Regions from separate parts of the Pseudoalteromonas sp. KS88 genome, predicted to be linked through region 2. Evidence: predicted binding sites of a transcription regulator. Region 2 holds the regulator's gene; the other holds the start of a gene.
What was found. The regulator ArgR, encoded in region 2, controls arginine synthesis, uptake and breakdown. The targets are predictions, from matches to a motif close to ANTGAATANNTATTCANT.
Positions count from the first base shown of each region.

Region 1: C7Y70_RS02500 (arginase family protein) is a predicted target of ArgR. The motif match lies at 6,116-6,133, and genes of this name have one in related genera.

Region 1 covers NZ_PYHV01000005.1:20,692-28,711, forward strand. The annotation lists gene ppc (phosphoenolpyruvate carboxylase) at 1-941, shown strand, start outside; gene C7Y70_RS02480 (ATP-binding protein) at 942-2,993, opposite strand; gene C7Y70_RS02485 (hypothetical protein) at 3,246-3,623, shown strand; gene cdd (cytidine deaminase) at 3,673-4,602, shown strand; gene udp (uridine phosphorylase) at 4,603-5,358, opposite strand; gene C7Y70_RS02500 (arginase family protein) at 6,156-7,265, shown strand; gene C7Y70_RS02505 (transporter substrate-binding domain-containing protein) at 7,386-8,020, shown strand, end outside.
Region 2 covers NZ_PYHV01000009.1:103,852-111,871, reverse strand. The annotation lists gene C7Y70_RS06220 (Fe(3+) ABC transporter substrate-binding protein) at 235-1,239, shown strand; gene C7Y70_RS06215 (iron ABC transporter permease) at 1,239-2,870, shown strand; gene C7Y70_RS06210 (ABC transporter ATP-binding protein) at 2,871-3,914, shown strand; gene C7Y70_RS06205 (Dyp-type peroxidase) at 3,961-4,860, shown strand; gene argR (transcriptional regulator ArgR) at 4,883-5,350, opposite strand; gene mdh (malate dehydrogenase) at 5,601-6,536, shown strand; gene ispB (octaprenyl diphosphate synthase) at 6,622-7,593, opposite strand; gene rplU (50S ribosomal protein L21) at 8,003-8,020, shown strand, end outside.

The DNA.
Region 1 (8,020 bases), on a different contig from region 2:
CTAAAGAACGCGACATAGAATTAGTCTTATTTCATGGCCGCGGCGGTACTGTGGGTCGTGGTGGGGCACCCGCTGCACAAGCACTGCGCTCACAGCCACCAGGGTCGTTGAAAGGGGGGTTACGGGTTACGGAACAGGGAGAAATGATCCGCTTTAAATTTGGCTTACCTAATGTTGCGCTTGAAAGTCTCAATATTTATGCAGGCGCTGTGCTTGAAAGTAACTTATTACCGCCTCCAGAGCCAAAAGATATATGGCGTGATGTGATGGCGCTGATCAGTGAAAAATCATGTGAGCATTATCGTAATGTGGTGCGCTTTGATGAAAACTTTGTTCCTTACTTTAGAATGGCAACACCAGAGCAAGAATTGGGTAAGCTACCTCTTGGCTCGCGCCCTGCTAAACGTAATCCAAACGGTGGTGTTGAAAGCTTACGCGCCATTCCATGGATTTTTGCATGGAGCCAAAATCGTTTAATGTTGCCTGCATGGCTTGGTGCATTAACAGGTTTGCAAGCGGCACTTGAAAAGTATGGTGTTGATACACTCAATGAAATGAGTCAGCAGTGGCCGTTTTTTAGAGCACGCTTAGAGATGCTCGAAATGGTGTTTAGTAAAGCTGATAGTTGGCTCAGTGCTCATTACGACGATGCGCTTGTTGAAGCTCAATATAAGCCGTTAGGCACGCAGTTACGTAACGAACTTAAAGAGGCGATAGTGCTGGTTCAATCGCTCAGTCCTCAGCACACTCTGCTTGCAGGGCAGCCTTGGATTAAAGAATCAATTGGCCTTCGTAACCCTTACACGGACCCACTTAATGTTCTGCAAGTTGAACTTTTAAAGCGTTCTCGTGAAGCCGAAGAAGGAGGCTCTAAAGACATTGATAATGCTTTAATGATTACCATGACGGGCATTGCCGCAGGCATGCGTAATACTGGCTAATTAGTACAGACTTTGATGAGCTTTTGTGTGCTCTTTTGCAGACAATTGGGCATCAATAGGTAGGTCTATTCTAAAACATGCGCCGTACTGACAGGGGACGGCGCTTATATTTCCAAATAATTGATATTTAACTGCATTAAATACGACATTCAAGCCAAGACCTAGGTGGTTTCCCCCTAAGTTAGAGGAATAAAATGGCGTGAAAATGTCATGTATTATTGAATTATCAATCCCACTGCCATTGTCTGTAAACGTGATAATAACGCTATAGCGCTCCTGCTTAATATGTACTGCAATAAGTGCGTTGTCGACGTTTTTGAAACCGTGTTCATATGCGTTAATGAGTAATGTTTTAAGCACGTCACCAATAACTGAAGGTGATGACGTGACTGTTACCTCGTCTCCCGTAACTTGGTAACCAATTTCAATAATGAAGTAGTCTTTCAATGTTTCAAGCCGCTTATTTATGAACTGCTTGAGCTCAAATGACTTCATTGGTTTATCAGTTGAATTAGCAACATTAAGCGCTTTAAATTGTTCAATCATATCTGCAACCCGGCTAATATTGTTGATGACTAATTGTTGGGCTTCAACAGCATTTACTATGAATTGATGAAAGTCGGTGGCGCTCAAAGTTTTACTTTTAAATTTATGCTCGAGTTGTTGTAGATTTTCTGCAATGTAGGTAATTGCGGTGGTGGCTGTACCAATTGGTGTATTAAGTTGATGCGCCATGCCTGACACAAGCACCGTTAGCGAAGCTATTTTTTGTGCTTCAATTAAATTTGTTTGCGTTTTTTCTAATTTAATTAAGGTATTGCTTAAGTGCTGTTTACGTTTGAGGATGTTGGAGATCGCAAAAATAGACCCAATACAAATAATCAATAGTGATATTGCCACACTCAGAGCTAAATTTTTGAAGGCAGTTGCTCTTTGTGTTTTTAATTGTTTTTCGCGCGTGAGTTCGGCTATTTGCATTTCTTTTTCATTTGTTTCTGCTTCGGCGAGTGCTTTGGCAAGATTTACATCTGCTTGGCGTTTGATTAGTTCTTTTTCAGCGGCACTATGTTTTTTAAATGACGCGATAGCAAGCTTATTCAGCCCTGATGCCTCAAAGAGTTGCGACTCAAATTCGTATACGTTTGCAATAAACAATAAGTCGTCGTTACGCGTATCATCATTGGTGATCTGTGACAGCGCGAGTGAAGCGCGTTCATTATCACCCATAGCCGCATAAATTTTTGCTAATTCAAAGCGTGCTTTATGTTGATCAATAATCAAGTTTTGCTCAGTAAAAATTGCTAAGGATTGATTAATCAAAGTTAAGGCAAGGGAATAGTGTTGTTCAGCATGTTGGATCTGAGCCATAAGTAAGTAATATTCAGCTAATAAATAATGAAACTGATGCAGCTCTATCACTTTAACAATATCGGTGAGCAATGTATTTGCTTCACTGTATTGCTGTTTAGCAATTAAGGTTTTGGCTAAGTTCACAGTTGCAATAACCGTGTCCAGCGGCTTGTTTGCTTTATCTAAATAATCAATATAGCGTCTAAAAGTTTGCTCGGCTTCATCTAGCATGTTTAGTGCAAAGTAAACTTCTCCAATATTACTCAGTGTTTGATTTTTAATATCGTCGTTTAAAAGCGCGGAATATTTTAATGCTTCTGCAAGGTGCTCAAGAGCAAGTGCATGAAGGTCAAGCTTAATATATACGCCCGCTAAAATATTGTAGTAACCATACATCAAGCCTTGTTTAGTCGATTTCTCTGCCAAATGCTTGTAGGTAACAAGTGTTTTCATTGCGTTTGAGAACTGTTTGGCCTCGAGTTGAAACCAGGCTTTGTAATTAAGTAAAACTAACCGCTGATCAGGCGTAAAATCGTCACTGGATAATTGATCTTTTAAGCTCGCCAGTGCGGTATGAGGGCTCTGTGCATAGTTGTCACGAATTTCATTACGTAATTTCTCAAACTCGTTTTTATCTAGTGGGGTGGCAATTGCGGGGAAAAGGCAAAGCAACAGGGTAAACAAAAACACAATTTTTCGCATAAAATAGTACCGTTTACACCAATCCTTAATAAAGTTGGGTTCATTATAAAGTGTATAGGACGTGGTAAACCTCAGAATATTCTCAATTTCGCTTAAGAAAATTAGTACTTTTTTATGTTTTAAAGCCCTGGTCTGACCTGTTGGTATGATATCTCTTGACTAAAACTAATAAAAAACTACAATACCACGCCTTTTGTTGAATAAGAGTTTTTCTTATTTAGCTTAACCTGTTTTAATTCGACCGAGCCGTAAATGTCAAATATCTCAACATGCATCACATTTGATGCATCAACATCATTAATTATGATGACATTGCGAGGGACTGCGTCAGCACAGGATGTGATTAATTTTTATCAAATAGCGCAACAACATGTTGCTATGTACGGGAGCAACAAGTTACTTGTTGATGTATCTGAGGTAACGCATAATTTTCCTGCGAGCGATTTATTAAATATTATGCCTGTTATTTCCAATTGGTTAAAACATTGCACTGTGGCAAGAGTTGTTAGCTTTGATGGATTTATGCACGATTTGTTTTTACAAAAAGCGAAACGGTTTGAAATCACTGCTGAAAACTTTGAATGTTTTAGAAGTGCGAAGACATGGCTTGAAAATCAATCTGGTAATTAGCGACTGAACATTTTACACTGTGAAGCCATTAGATAAGTAAAATGTGTGTATGATTCCATCAACATCTTCTTCGCCTATAAATTCAATAACAGGGCAAACGCATCTATTTGATGAACCAAAGCGCGATGCGTTGTTCAATCAAGTAAAATTACAAAGAGGTAGGCTGACTACCGACGATATAAATAATCTATGTAATGAGTATTCACTTACCCAAGAGCAGTTGCTAAAAGCGTGTTTGCCAATAGCATCTTTGTTTGCAGTAGCACCTGTGTCACACTTTTTTGTCGGGGCAGTTGTACTTGGCCTTGATGAGAATAAGCAGGTAAACTTTTATTTTGGCGCCAATGTAGAGTTTACAAATCAACCATTGAGTTTAGTGGTGCATGCTGAGCAATCAGCGATTAATAATGCATGGCTTAATGGGGCTAAATCGATTGTGAAAATAGCAATCAGTGATGCGCCTTGCGGTTATTGTCGTCAGTTTATGAATGAACTTGCAGATGCGAGTACCTTTGATATTTTGCTACCAAACCAAGATTATAAACTTAATGAGCTATTACCAGCTGCGTTTGGGCCCACTGATCTGGGCAATGAGTACAGCTTATTTAACCCCGCTCCAATTACACAAAGTGTAGTCGGTCAAGATGGGGTATGTGGCACCTTAATCGATGCTGCATTAAATGCGTATGTGCCTTATACAAAAAATTTCAGCGCAGTAAAAATTACCACGTTTGAGCAGGGCAGTTTTTATGGTCGTTACGCTGAAAATGCCGCTTATAGTCCAAGCCTTGCGCCACTGCAAAGCGCAATTAGTCAGTTGTATTTAGCTGGTTTACACATGGATGCCCAAACAATACAAAAGATAGAGTTATTACAGACCAAAGGTGTTGAAAATCAGCAGCAAGTCAGTGAGGCTGTGCTGGCAAGCTATGCTAACTTACCAGCAATGAATGCGTATAGTATTGAGTTAGTCGACTAATTAATTTAGTAGTACTTTCGCAGCTTCAAGTACCACGGCAACCGATTTTCTCTCAATCTCGCCGTGGTCTACGTTTGGTATTTCTTGACGAGTACGGTTTACTAACACACCCGCAACGCACGCCGCTTTAAGCCCTAATGCTGCACACATTGTAAATAATGTGGCAGATTCCATCTCATAATTCATTACGCCGAGCTTCTGCCATTCTTCACAACTGCCTTGGAATGCTTTTGGTACGTAGCCTGAATAGGTGTCGTAACGCTCTTGACCTGGGTAGAACGTATCGCTTGATGCGGTGATACCAATGTGAAAATCAATGCCCAAATTATTACATGCCGTTACCATAGCTTGCGTAGCAAAAAAATCAGATACAGCAGGGTAGTTAAGTGGAGCAAAGTGCTGGCTAGCGCCATCTAGACGAACAGATGCTTGGCTTATTAAAATATCGCCTTCATTAATATGAGGCTGAATTGCACCTGTAGTACCAATTCTTAAAAATGTCGTTATACCAAGTTGAGCAAGCTCTTCTACAGCGATAGAGGTAGATGGCCCACCAATACCTGTTGAACAAATAACCACTGATTGACCACTGAGTGTGCCTAAATACGCATGGAACTCTCGGGTGCGAACAAGGCAATGAGGGTTTTCTAAATGTTCAGAAATACGAGCTGAGCGATCGGGATCGCCTGGTACAATTGCCAAAGTTGCGCCTTGCAAATCATCGCGAGTGAGTCCTAGGTGAAATACCTTTTCCATAGTGGTGCTGCCTTATCATTACTTTTTATAATTAACGCTTAACAACGCTAAATTTATAAGGAATTGTTGTCAATCTATCATCATTACGATTAAGAGTAGCGAAGTACAGGACGGATGTCCGTTTATATTCAAACAATACCTAGGTTTAAGTTTCAGTTAGCATTAAAAGCGTTTTAAGCAAGGCATTGATTGCAAGTAATAATGATTCTAATGTTAAAATCAATAACGCAGCATCAATGCAAAACAGGCGCTGCCCTTTGGGTTCTGCCTAGGGGCGGTTTACTCTTTGTTGCCTACATGGACAGTTGTAAGGGGCGTGAGCAGGACGCGCAAGCTTTGCTCGGTTTTGACTTAGCCCACTAGGCTACAAACCTCGCGCCGCGATTAAATCGCCGCTAGCTTGAACAAATGTTAATCCTCAAAGATAAACAGGCCCTAGACGCCTTTAACACTTTTTACACGTGAAATCTTTTTTAAAATCAGCCTATATCTACTTTTATTCATTCTCTATGAATATTCAATCACCTAGAAATATGACTGCGATAGTACAAAGGTTGACTTGTCTAAACAGACACTATATCACTCACCTAATGTACTTTATTTGAATTTATGCGTTGCATGGTAATAATGTTTAAGTGATTGGTATTAAATATAATTTTGATATTTCACGGTATGATAATGCGATTAGTTTAACAACATTAAACAGCAGAAATCCGTGATATTAAAATTTTATTAAACTTATTTGCAACAACGCTTTTTTGCATAACTAAGCAAAATTACACAATTAAGGAATCGAAATGAGCACACAATGGCAAACATTCAAAAGTAAAGTTGAACACTGTTTATGCCCTCCTGGCGATGGTGTTTTTACGGTTAATACAGCCAAAGAACGTAAAGCTGCGTTACGTAATAAGCTTTACGGTCAAGAAGATAACGTTGAGCCATTATGGCGTGACTCTTTAGATACACTTGCTGATAGCCCACACAAAGCAGTTATGCTTGGCATTAGCTCTGACTGTGGTGGTGGTATTTTACGCGGCGCAAATTGGGGACCATTGTTTTTACGTTCAACCTTGATTGACCAACAACCACAGGCTAAATCATTTGATTTAGGTGATGTACGCGTAATTCCTCATTTACTACACGATAAATATTTAAATGAAGCGACCATCAGTAATTGCCAAAAGGCGTTGTATGATAATCCTAACAGTGATTACTATGTTAGCCCTTTATCTATAACAGAAGATGTGTGTGATAGCTTTTATGCCACGTTTACAGATAAAGGTATTTTTGGCATTGGTGGCGATCACTCAATTAGTTATCCTTTAACTAAAGCGTACTTAAAGGCAAAACGTGAGCAAGGTAAACGTACTGCTATCATTCATTTTGATGCGCATACGGACTTACTTGTTGAGCGTTTAGGCATTGATTTGTGTTTTGGTTCGTGGTGTACGCATATTTTAGAGTTTTTACCTGCGCCAAAGAACTTGGTTCAGTTTGGTATTCGCTCAAGCGGTAAACCTAAAGAGCACTGGGAGTCAACGTTTGGAATTAAGCAACACTGGGCCCACGAAATTATTGAGCGTGGAGCACACGATGTTGCTCAGGAAGTAATAGCACAACTCAAAGCAGATAATGTTGATGAGCTTTATGTAAGCTTTGATATTGATGCATTGGATGAAGAGTTTGCATCTGCTACTGGCACACCAGAAGGTAATGGGTTAACGCCACAACATGCACTTGATATATTGTCTGCGCTTGCAGACGAGTTCCCAATTACAGGCGCTGATATGATGGAAATTGCACCATTCACTGACAGTTCTTTAGTGGGTCAATCAAGCTCAGAAACAACGCTGAGAGAAGGTGCTAAAATCTCAGCATTTTTAATTAATGCAATGAACCGCTAATTTATATAGATCAAAACAGGCTTTATAGCCTGTTTTCTATTCACTTATCAGTTAATAGACGCTATATTTAATTAATCATCTACAAATAACGATGAAATAATTAAGCATAGTGGGGTAGTAGTGAATAAATGGATCTATTTATTATGTGTTTTTTTTAGTTCACTGTGTTTTGCTAAGCTAACGGTAGTAACTGAAAATTTCCCACCAGCGCAATACCTCGACCACAATAACCAGTTAACCGGGCATGTGTACGAAAGAGTTCGTAAAGTGCTCGATAACTCCTCGCTTGACTACAACATTACAGTTCACAGCTGGAGTACCGCTTATAATACTGCGATTCGCGATCCGCAAACCTGCATATTTTCTATTTCACGCTCCAAACGCCGAGAAGACAAGCTCGTTTGGATTGCTAAACTGTCAGACTTAAACACTTATCTTTATTCATTAAACTCTAAAGCTATTACGCTAGATAATTTAGAACAAGCAAAGCAATACCGTATTGCTGTTCTCAAAGACAATTACAGTCATCATTACTTGTTATCACAGGGCTTTGAAGTGGGCAAAAACCTCTTGTTGATCGATAGTTTTGACAATATTTTTAACATTATCCGTAGCCGAAAGAACAGCATTGACTTAGTTATCCTGCCAGAACAACGTGTAGAATACGAGCACAGTAGAAGCGGCATAAAAGATGACTTAAAAGCGGTGCTAAAGCTTCAAGTTACGCAACCTGCACTTTATTTCGCTTGCCACAA
Region 2 (8,020 bases):
AACATTAAAAACCTTGTTGCTTGTATTGAAATTTATTTTAATTAATATTAATCAGTCGTTTAGGTTTTTTTTAAGTCGTAATTCGTCATCTTTATACTCAATAGCTGTCAACAACGTAAGAGATATCTCACAACCAACTTCTGTATATGCCCTCAAGCTAGATTTTAGGTGCACTTTAAGTGGGGAAAAGGTATTATTGATTGATAATAATTACTATTTGTGCGAGCACGATTTATGAAAAAAACATTAGCAGTTTTGATTGGACTTACAGTAGCAGCTCCTGCTTTGGCTGATGATGCTGTAAACATTTATTCTTTTCGTCAGCCATTTCTGATCCAACCTATTCTGGATGATTTTACTAAGCAGACGGGCATTGAAACCAATGTCGTTTTCGCTAAAAAAGGGCTTATTGAACGAGTTAAGCGCGAAGGTAAACACAGTCGAGCAGATCTAGTTTTAACGTCCAATTTTAGTGACTTAGTTCAGTTAGATGAACTTAATTTAACACAAACAATTAACAGTGAAACGGTTAATGAAAATGTGCCTGCAAAGTTTCGTGATAATGAAGGCCAGTGGATTGCATTAACAAAGCGGGTGCGAAATGTTTATTCTTCTAAAGAACGAGTGGGGCAGTTGGCTGATTTAAGTTATGAAGATTTAGCCTTACCACAATATAAAGGAAAGCTGTGTACTCGTTCAGGTAAGCATCCATACAACTTAGGCCTTGTTGCTTCTATGATCGCGCATCATGGCGAAGCGCAAACAAAGCAATGGCTTGAAGGTGTTAAAGCGAATTTAGCCCGCAAGCCCCAAGGTAATGATCGTGCACAAGTGAAAGCTGTAAAAGAAGGATTATGTGACTTAGCTTTGGGCAATAGTTATTACTTTGGCAAGATGATTCAAGATCCAGCTCAAAAAACATGGGCTGATGCTGTAAATATAAACTTCCCAAATCAAGATAATCGCGGCTCACATATTAATGTATCTGGTGTGGTAATGACCAAATACGCTAAAAATCCAGAAAATGCCTTGAAACTCATTGAGTTTATGACCGACAATAAGGCGCAAAATATGTATGCCTCGGTCAATATGGAATATCCAGTTAAACCAGGTGTGGAATTATCAAGTTTAGTGGCATCTTGGGGTAACTTTAAGGAAGACAGTTTACCGCTGGATGAAATTAGCAAATATCGTCCGTTAGCGCTTAAGTTGATTGATGAGGTGAAGTTCGACCTTTAATGAGTTTAAAATTTTCACTGTCTCGATGGCAGTTATTTGCGTGGGTTATCGGTATAGTTCTGGTAACTCCGCTATGCTTTCTTTTATTTGAATCGCTGCAAGGCGATTCCGATGTTTTTAGCCACCTTTGGGATACCGTGTTGTGGGATTACGTACGCAATACTTTATTGCTGATCCTGGGTGTCTGTATTGTTAGTAGCGCAATCGCATTACCGCTTGGTTGGATCACCGCTTATTGTGACTTTCCCGGTAGAAAACAATTTGAGTGGGCGTTAATGCTGCCCCTTGCTATGCCAACCTATATAATTGCCTATGTATATACCGATTTATTTGATTATGCAGGGCCGATTCAAGTCTCGCTTCGAGATTGGTTTGGTTGGCAATCCCCGAATGATTATTGGTTCTTTGATATCCGAACGTTGCCCGGCGCGATTATTATGATTGCACTTGTGCTATACCCATATCTCTATTTAATTTTTAAAACCGCGTTGCGTGAGCAATCATTTAAGTTAGTACAAGCTAGCCAAATTATGGGGTTGTCACCGTTAAAAAGCTTTTACCGTGTCAGTATGCCGTTAGCACGAGGTGCTATCGTTGCAGGACTGGCGTTAATTAGTATGGAAACAATGGCTGACTTTGCCACTGTTAATTACTTTGCGGTGAGTACACTTACAACGGCTGTGTACGATACATGGCTTGGCTATTACTCCTTAACAGCGGCTGCTAAAATATCCGGTATTATGTTATTAATGCTATTTTTAGCGTTAATGTTAGAGCGCTTCAGTCGCCGTGAGCAAGCTGTTTATGAACGCCAATCAGGTGTTAATAGTGAAACACTGTATAGTCTAAAAGGGTTTTACGCTTGGCTAGCGACACTGTTTTGTTGTGCCGTGTTATTTTTTGCCTTTATATTACCTGTAGCTGTGCTGCTCAATTATGCTTTTGCGTATGCTGATCAAGCATGGAATGATGCGTTTTTCTTATATGCTTGGCAAAGTTTTAAAGTGGCTGCAATAGTGTGTGTTATCACTATTGTATTAAGTTTGCTGGTTGTGTTTTATCAACGCATTGCTAAACATCAATATCCATTGCTCCCAGGCCGCTTAGCCAGTACGGGCTACGCTTTACCCGGCACAGTTTTAGCTATTGCAGTGCTATTACCTTTAACACTGCTTGATGATCGTCTTAATGTTTGGCTGGAGCCATTTGGGGTTTCCCCTGGTTTACTACTAAGCGGTACTTTATTTGCGATAACCTTTGCATATGTTGTACGATTTTATGCCATAGCACATGGGGCTATCGAAGCGAGTTTTATGCGTATTAGTCCTTCGTTAGATATGGCGAGCCAATCAATGGGAAAAAGCCAAGGACAAACGTTAAGAAAGGTGCACATTCCTCTGCTGCGCCGTGGTATTCTAACCGCTGGTTTGCTGGTATTTATCGAGTGTATGAAAGAGCTCCCAGCAGCATTGTTACTCCGGCCTTTTAATTTTGAAACCCTCGCAACGCATGTGTTTCAATATGTCAGTGACGAGCAGTTAGAGCTTGCATCAATTTCAGCGCTTTCGATTGTTTTAGTGGGGCTTATCCCGCTGTATTTTGTTAATCGCTCAATGGAGCAACATAGTTAGATGAGTAGTTTAGTTTTAGAAAATTTATCGTACCAATATAACGGTACTTCAGTGATTAAACACTTAAACTTAACTGTTGCAAAGGATGAGATTGTTTGCCTGCTTGGTGCTAGTGGCTGTGGTAAAACGACCACACTAAAAGCGATTGCAGGTATTATTGAAGCGAAGCAGGGAAAAGTATTTATTGACTCAAAGTTAGTGTCGGATGAGCAATCATTTTTAGCACCAGAGCATCGCAATATTGGCATGATGTTTCAAGATTATGCGTTATTTCCGCATTTAACCGTTGCTGATAATATCGCATTTGGCTTAACGAACATGAGCAAAATACAAAAAAAAGAACGTGTGACTGAAATGCTAGAACTAGTTCATTTAGCTGGGTGTGCAACACGTTTTCCTCACCAACTATCTGGTGGGCAGCAGCAGCGCGTAGCCATTGCTAGGGCACTCGCTTACAAGCCTAGTTTACTGTTACTCGATGAGCCATTTTCCAATATCGATACGCAGGTACGCTTTGAGTTAATCGCAGATATTCGCCGCATTATAAAAAATCAGCAAGTCTCTGCAGTATTTGTAACTCATTCAAAAGAAGAGGCGTTTGCATTTTCAGATAGCTTGGCCATCATGCACGAAGGTAAAATTGCGCAACAGGGCCCGCCAGAGCAGCTTTTTAGTATGCCAAACTCAAAGGTAGTTGCGGAGTTTCTTGGTCAGGGCATATACTTAGATGCGAAAGCAATTTCAGCTACAGAGTATTCAACCTGTTATGGGCAGGTTAAATCCTTGCAAGCACATAACCATAAACTGGATGAAGGGCAACTATATATTCGCCCACATCATTTAGTTTTATCTGCTGTCTCACAATCTGATAGCCATTCAGTGACCATACTAAGTCAGCGCTTCATTGGCTCTTCAAATGTATTTAAGGTGGCATTATGTGGTCAAGAGATAGAAGTTGCTGCCGAGCTAAGCCAGCCATTTAATGTAAATGAGCAGGTAACAATAAAAATAAAACCACACACGGTAAATTTTTTCGCTGATTAGTTATTAAAGTGTAATGCTGTGTACAACCGAGAGTTAAGGAACCACCATGGCGCAAGCGCAATCAGGGATTTGTGCTGAAGCAAACTTACACGGTTTGCATTTATTTTTTAATGTATTTGATGGTCATGACGAGTCACTACGTAAAAAGCTAAAGCGTGTTAGCATTATTCAAGATGAGTTTTCAGATCAGTTTTCAGAGTCAATGCTCTCAAGCTTTGTAGCTGTAGGCGCGCAATACTGGCCCCACATACTCCCTGAGTTTATTCCTAGTCAATTACAAAGCTTCCCTAATATTACTCACAATGATCATGTTATGGCAGCGCAGCCATTTGATCTGTTTGTTCAGATCCGCTCAGACAGAGAGGATGTAAATCACTTATTTGCGTTACAGATTCTAAAGTTATTTTCACCCGATGTTGAGTTAGTTGAGCAAGTTCGTAATTTTAGATTTTTAGATGGCCGTGATTTTAATGGTTTTATACTCGGTGGTGACACACCCCATGGAAGGCAAAAGCGGGCCACTGCATTAGTTGATAAAACAAATCACTTTGAAGATCAGGGAAGCTACATACATGTGCAACGATATAAGCATGATTTAACTGTTTGGCAGCATTTATCATTACATGAACAAGAGCAAATAATGGGGCGGACCCGCCTCGATAATACGCCATTGAACCCAGAGGTTCAAACTAGCCATGCTGTACGAACAGAGCTCAAAGATGAACAAGGGCATCCATTATTGCTTAATCAAAGTATGCCATATGGGGATGTTTACGAGCAGGGAGTGTTAGCAATACACTGTGCTGCAAAGGGAAGTGTATTTGAGAAAGTGCTGCAAAGTCGTTTGGGGCAAGGGGAATGTTATGACCACTGGCTTGATTTTACCCAAGCGGACATGGGATCCGCATTTTTTGCCCCATCGATTAATTTTTTAAAGCAGTTATAACTTAACCTGAAGTTTGGGTTAGTTATACAGTATCAAATAAGATTCGCACGCGTTCCAATGTTACGTCAATTTCAGATATTTTGGCTGGTGCTATAAAGATGGTGTCGTCACCTGCAATCGTTCCTAACACGCCATCAGCTTTACCTAATGAGTCTAATAAGCGGGCAATTAATTGCGCAGCACCTGGGCTTGTACGAATGATAATCATCATTTCATTATGCATGATATCAATGACTAATTGACGAAGTGGACTTTTTGCTGTCGGCACGCCCATCTCAGCTGGTAAGCAATAAACCATCTCTTGTTTAGCGTTACGAGTTCGTACGGCGCCAAATTTACTTAACATGCGTGACACTTTACTTTGGCTTATGTTATCAAAACCTTGGTCTTTTAATGCGTCAACAATTTCACCTTGGGACCCAAAATTTTCTTCTTTTAAAAGTGATTTAAAAGCTTTAACTAGCGCTTCTTGTTTATCTTGTGGTTGCATGTTGTTGTCTGCTTTGTTATTTGATGCTCTAAATTCTACACAAAAATGCATACTTATGCAGTAGTTGTTTTTATTACTGAATAAAAGGCATAAATAGCTGCTTGAGATTGATTTATTATCCCTTGCTCAAGTTATTTACAACTATGGTCGAAATTATATGCAAAATAAGCAGGATAAATTTGTCTTTAGGCGTTAATTTCTTTATCTTAGTGCCACAAATATTTTCTACCTTAAATTACGGAGAATTCCAATGAAAGTTGCTGTATTAGGTGCTGCAGGCGGTATCGGTCAAGCGTTGTCTTTATTACTAAAAACAGGTTTACCAGCAGGTTCTGAGTTATCACTTTATGATGTTGCCCCAGTTGTTCCTGGTGTTGCTGTTGACCTTTCTCACATCCCGACTGATGTTAAAGTAGCTGGTTTTGGTGCTGATGCGCTAGACCAAGCATTAACTGGTTGTGACATTGTACTTATTCCAGCTGGTATGCCACGTAAGCCAGGTATGGACCGTGCTGATTTATTCAACGTAAATGCTGGTATCATTAAAACATTAGCCGAAGGCATTGTTGCTAACTGTCCTAAAGCATTAGTAGGCATTATCACTAACCCAGTAAATGGTACAGTGCCAATTGTTGCTGAAGTATTCAAAAAAGCGGGTACTTACGATGCTAACCGTGTTTTCGGTATTACAACACTTGACGTAATTCGTTCAGAAGCATTCATTGCTGAGCTTAAAGGTGTTGATGTTGCTTCAGTTAAAGTACCTGTTATTGGTGGTCACTCAGGCACAACAATTCTTCCATTACTTTCTCAAGTTGAAGGTGTTACTTTCACTGATGAAGAAGTTGCGGCACTGACTCCACGTATCCAAAATGCGGGTACTGAAGTAGTAAATGCTAAAGCGGGTGGTGGCTCAGCTACATTATCAATGGGTGCAGCAGCAGCACGTTTTTGTATGTCTTTAGTAAAAGGCCTACAAGGTGAAGACGTGGTAGATTATGCATACGTAGCTGTTGAAGATGGTGATGCAGAATACTTTGCTCACCCAGTACGTTTAGGTAAAAATGGCGTAGAAGAAATCCTTTCTTACGGTGAGCTAAGTGCGTTTGAGCAACAAGCTAAAAACGACATGTTAGACACACTGAAAAAAGACATTCAAGAAGGTGTTGATTTCATCAACGCATAATCTTGCCATTATCGCCAAGCAGTTGGCGATAATAAAAAAGCCTGCAATTGCAGGCTTTTTTATGCTCGAAATCAAATCGTTAATTTTAGTGACTACGATCAACAGCAATACGGGCTAGGCTAACTAAGGCTTCTTTGTAAGGCGAATCAGCTAACACAGATAAACAAGAAATGGCTTTATCTGCTTCTTCGTCTGCTTTATTCATTGTAAACTCAAGCGCATTTGTTTCACGCAGAGCGCATAGAATTGCTTCTAAGTGATCCATTCCGTTACTGTGCTCTATAGCGTCGCGGATTAACTGAACCTGCTCAGCATTACCCTGTTGCATTGCATAAATTAAAGGCAGGGTAGGTTTACCTTCTGCGAGATCATCCCCAATATTTTTGCCTAACTGTTCGGCATCGGCATTGTAATCAAGTACATCATCTACTAATTGAAATGCGGTGCCTAAATGCATGCCATAAAGGTTAAGTGCTTTTAGCGTGGCTTCGTCTTGTTCAGTAATAACTGCTGCAAGTCCGGTCGCTGCTTCAAATAGCTTCGCTGTTTTTGAGTAGATAACCTGCATATAGCTGTCTTCAGTCGTGTCAGGGTCATTGCAGTTCATTAACTGTAGGACTTCGCCTTCAGCAATGACATTTGTTGCATCAGCAAGTATTTGCATTACTTGCATTTTGCCAATACCAACCATGAGTTGAAAAGAACGAGTGTAGATAAAGTCACCAACAAGAACACTTGCAGCATTACCAAATTCAGCATTTGCTGTTGGTGTACCACGGCGTAAGTTAGATTCATCAACAACGTCATCATGAAGCAAGGTTGCGGTATGAATAAACTCCACAATCGTTGCCAGCGTAATATGATCACACCCTTTATAGCCAAGTGCTTTAGCGGCTAAAATAGCCAACATAGGGCGAACTCGCTTGCCACCGCTATTAACTATATATAAGCCAAGTTGATTGACTAATGCCACATCAGAGCGCATTTGTGCGTGAATAAGTTGATTGACGTCATTCATATCGTTTTCGATTAACGCCTGGATAGCTTTTATATCCATTGATCTCCGAGCCAATTTTAATGGGTATACGGTGCTGATTGTACAACAAAAAACGCGCTTGCTCGATATTTTGTGACAATTCGCTGAAAAAATAGGTTTAAAATACTAAATTTAGCCTTTATTACACAAGATAACTTAAAAGTGGTGATAATTTGCGTGGTTGTTTTTTGCTCATTAGGTGATATTTAGTTGCTGTAATTTATTTGTCATCATGTACAAAAAAGCACTTGGCATAATGCTAATTTAATATAAAATAGGTGAAAATATTGAATTGCTCTCAAAGCAGCTATTTTTTATTCATTTAATTAAAAAACGGGCTTGCTAGTTTTTGCACATTAGCGTAAACTTCGCGCCCTATTGAAGAATATTTTAGTTGCGTCGATTTGAGGGCGCACAGACGGAGTTAATTATGTACGCGGTTTTCCAA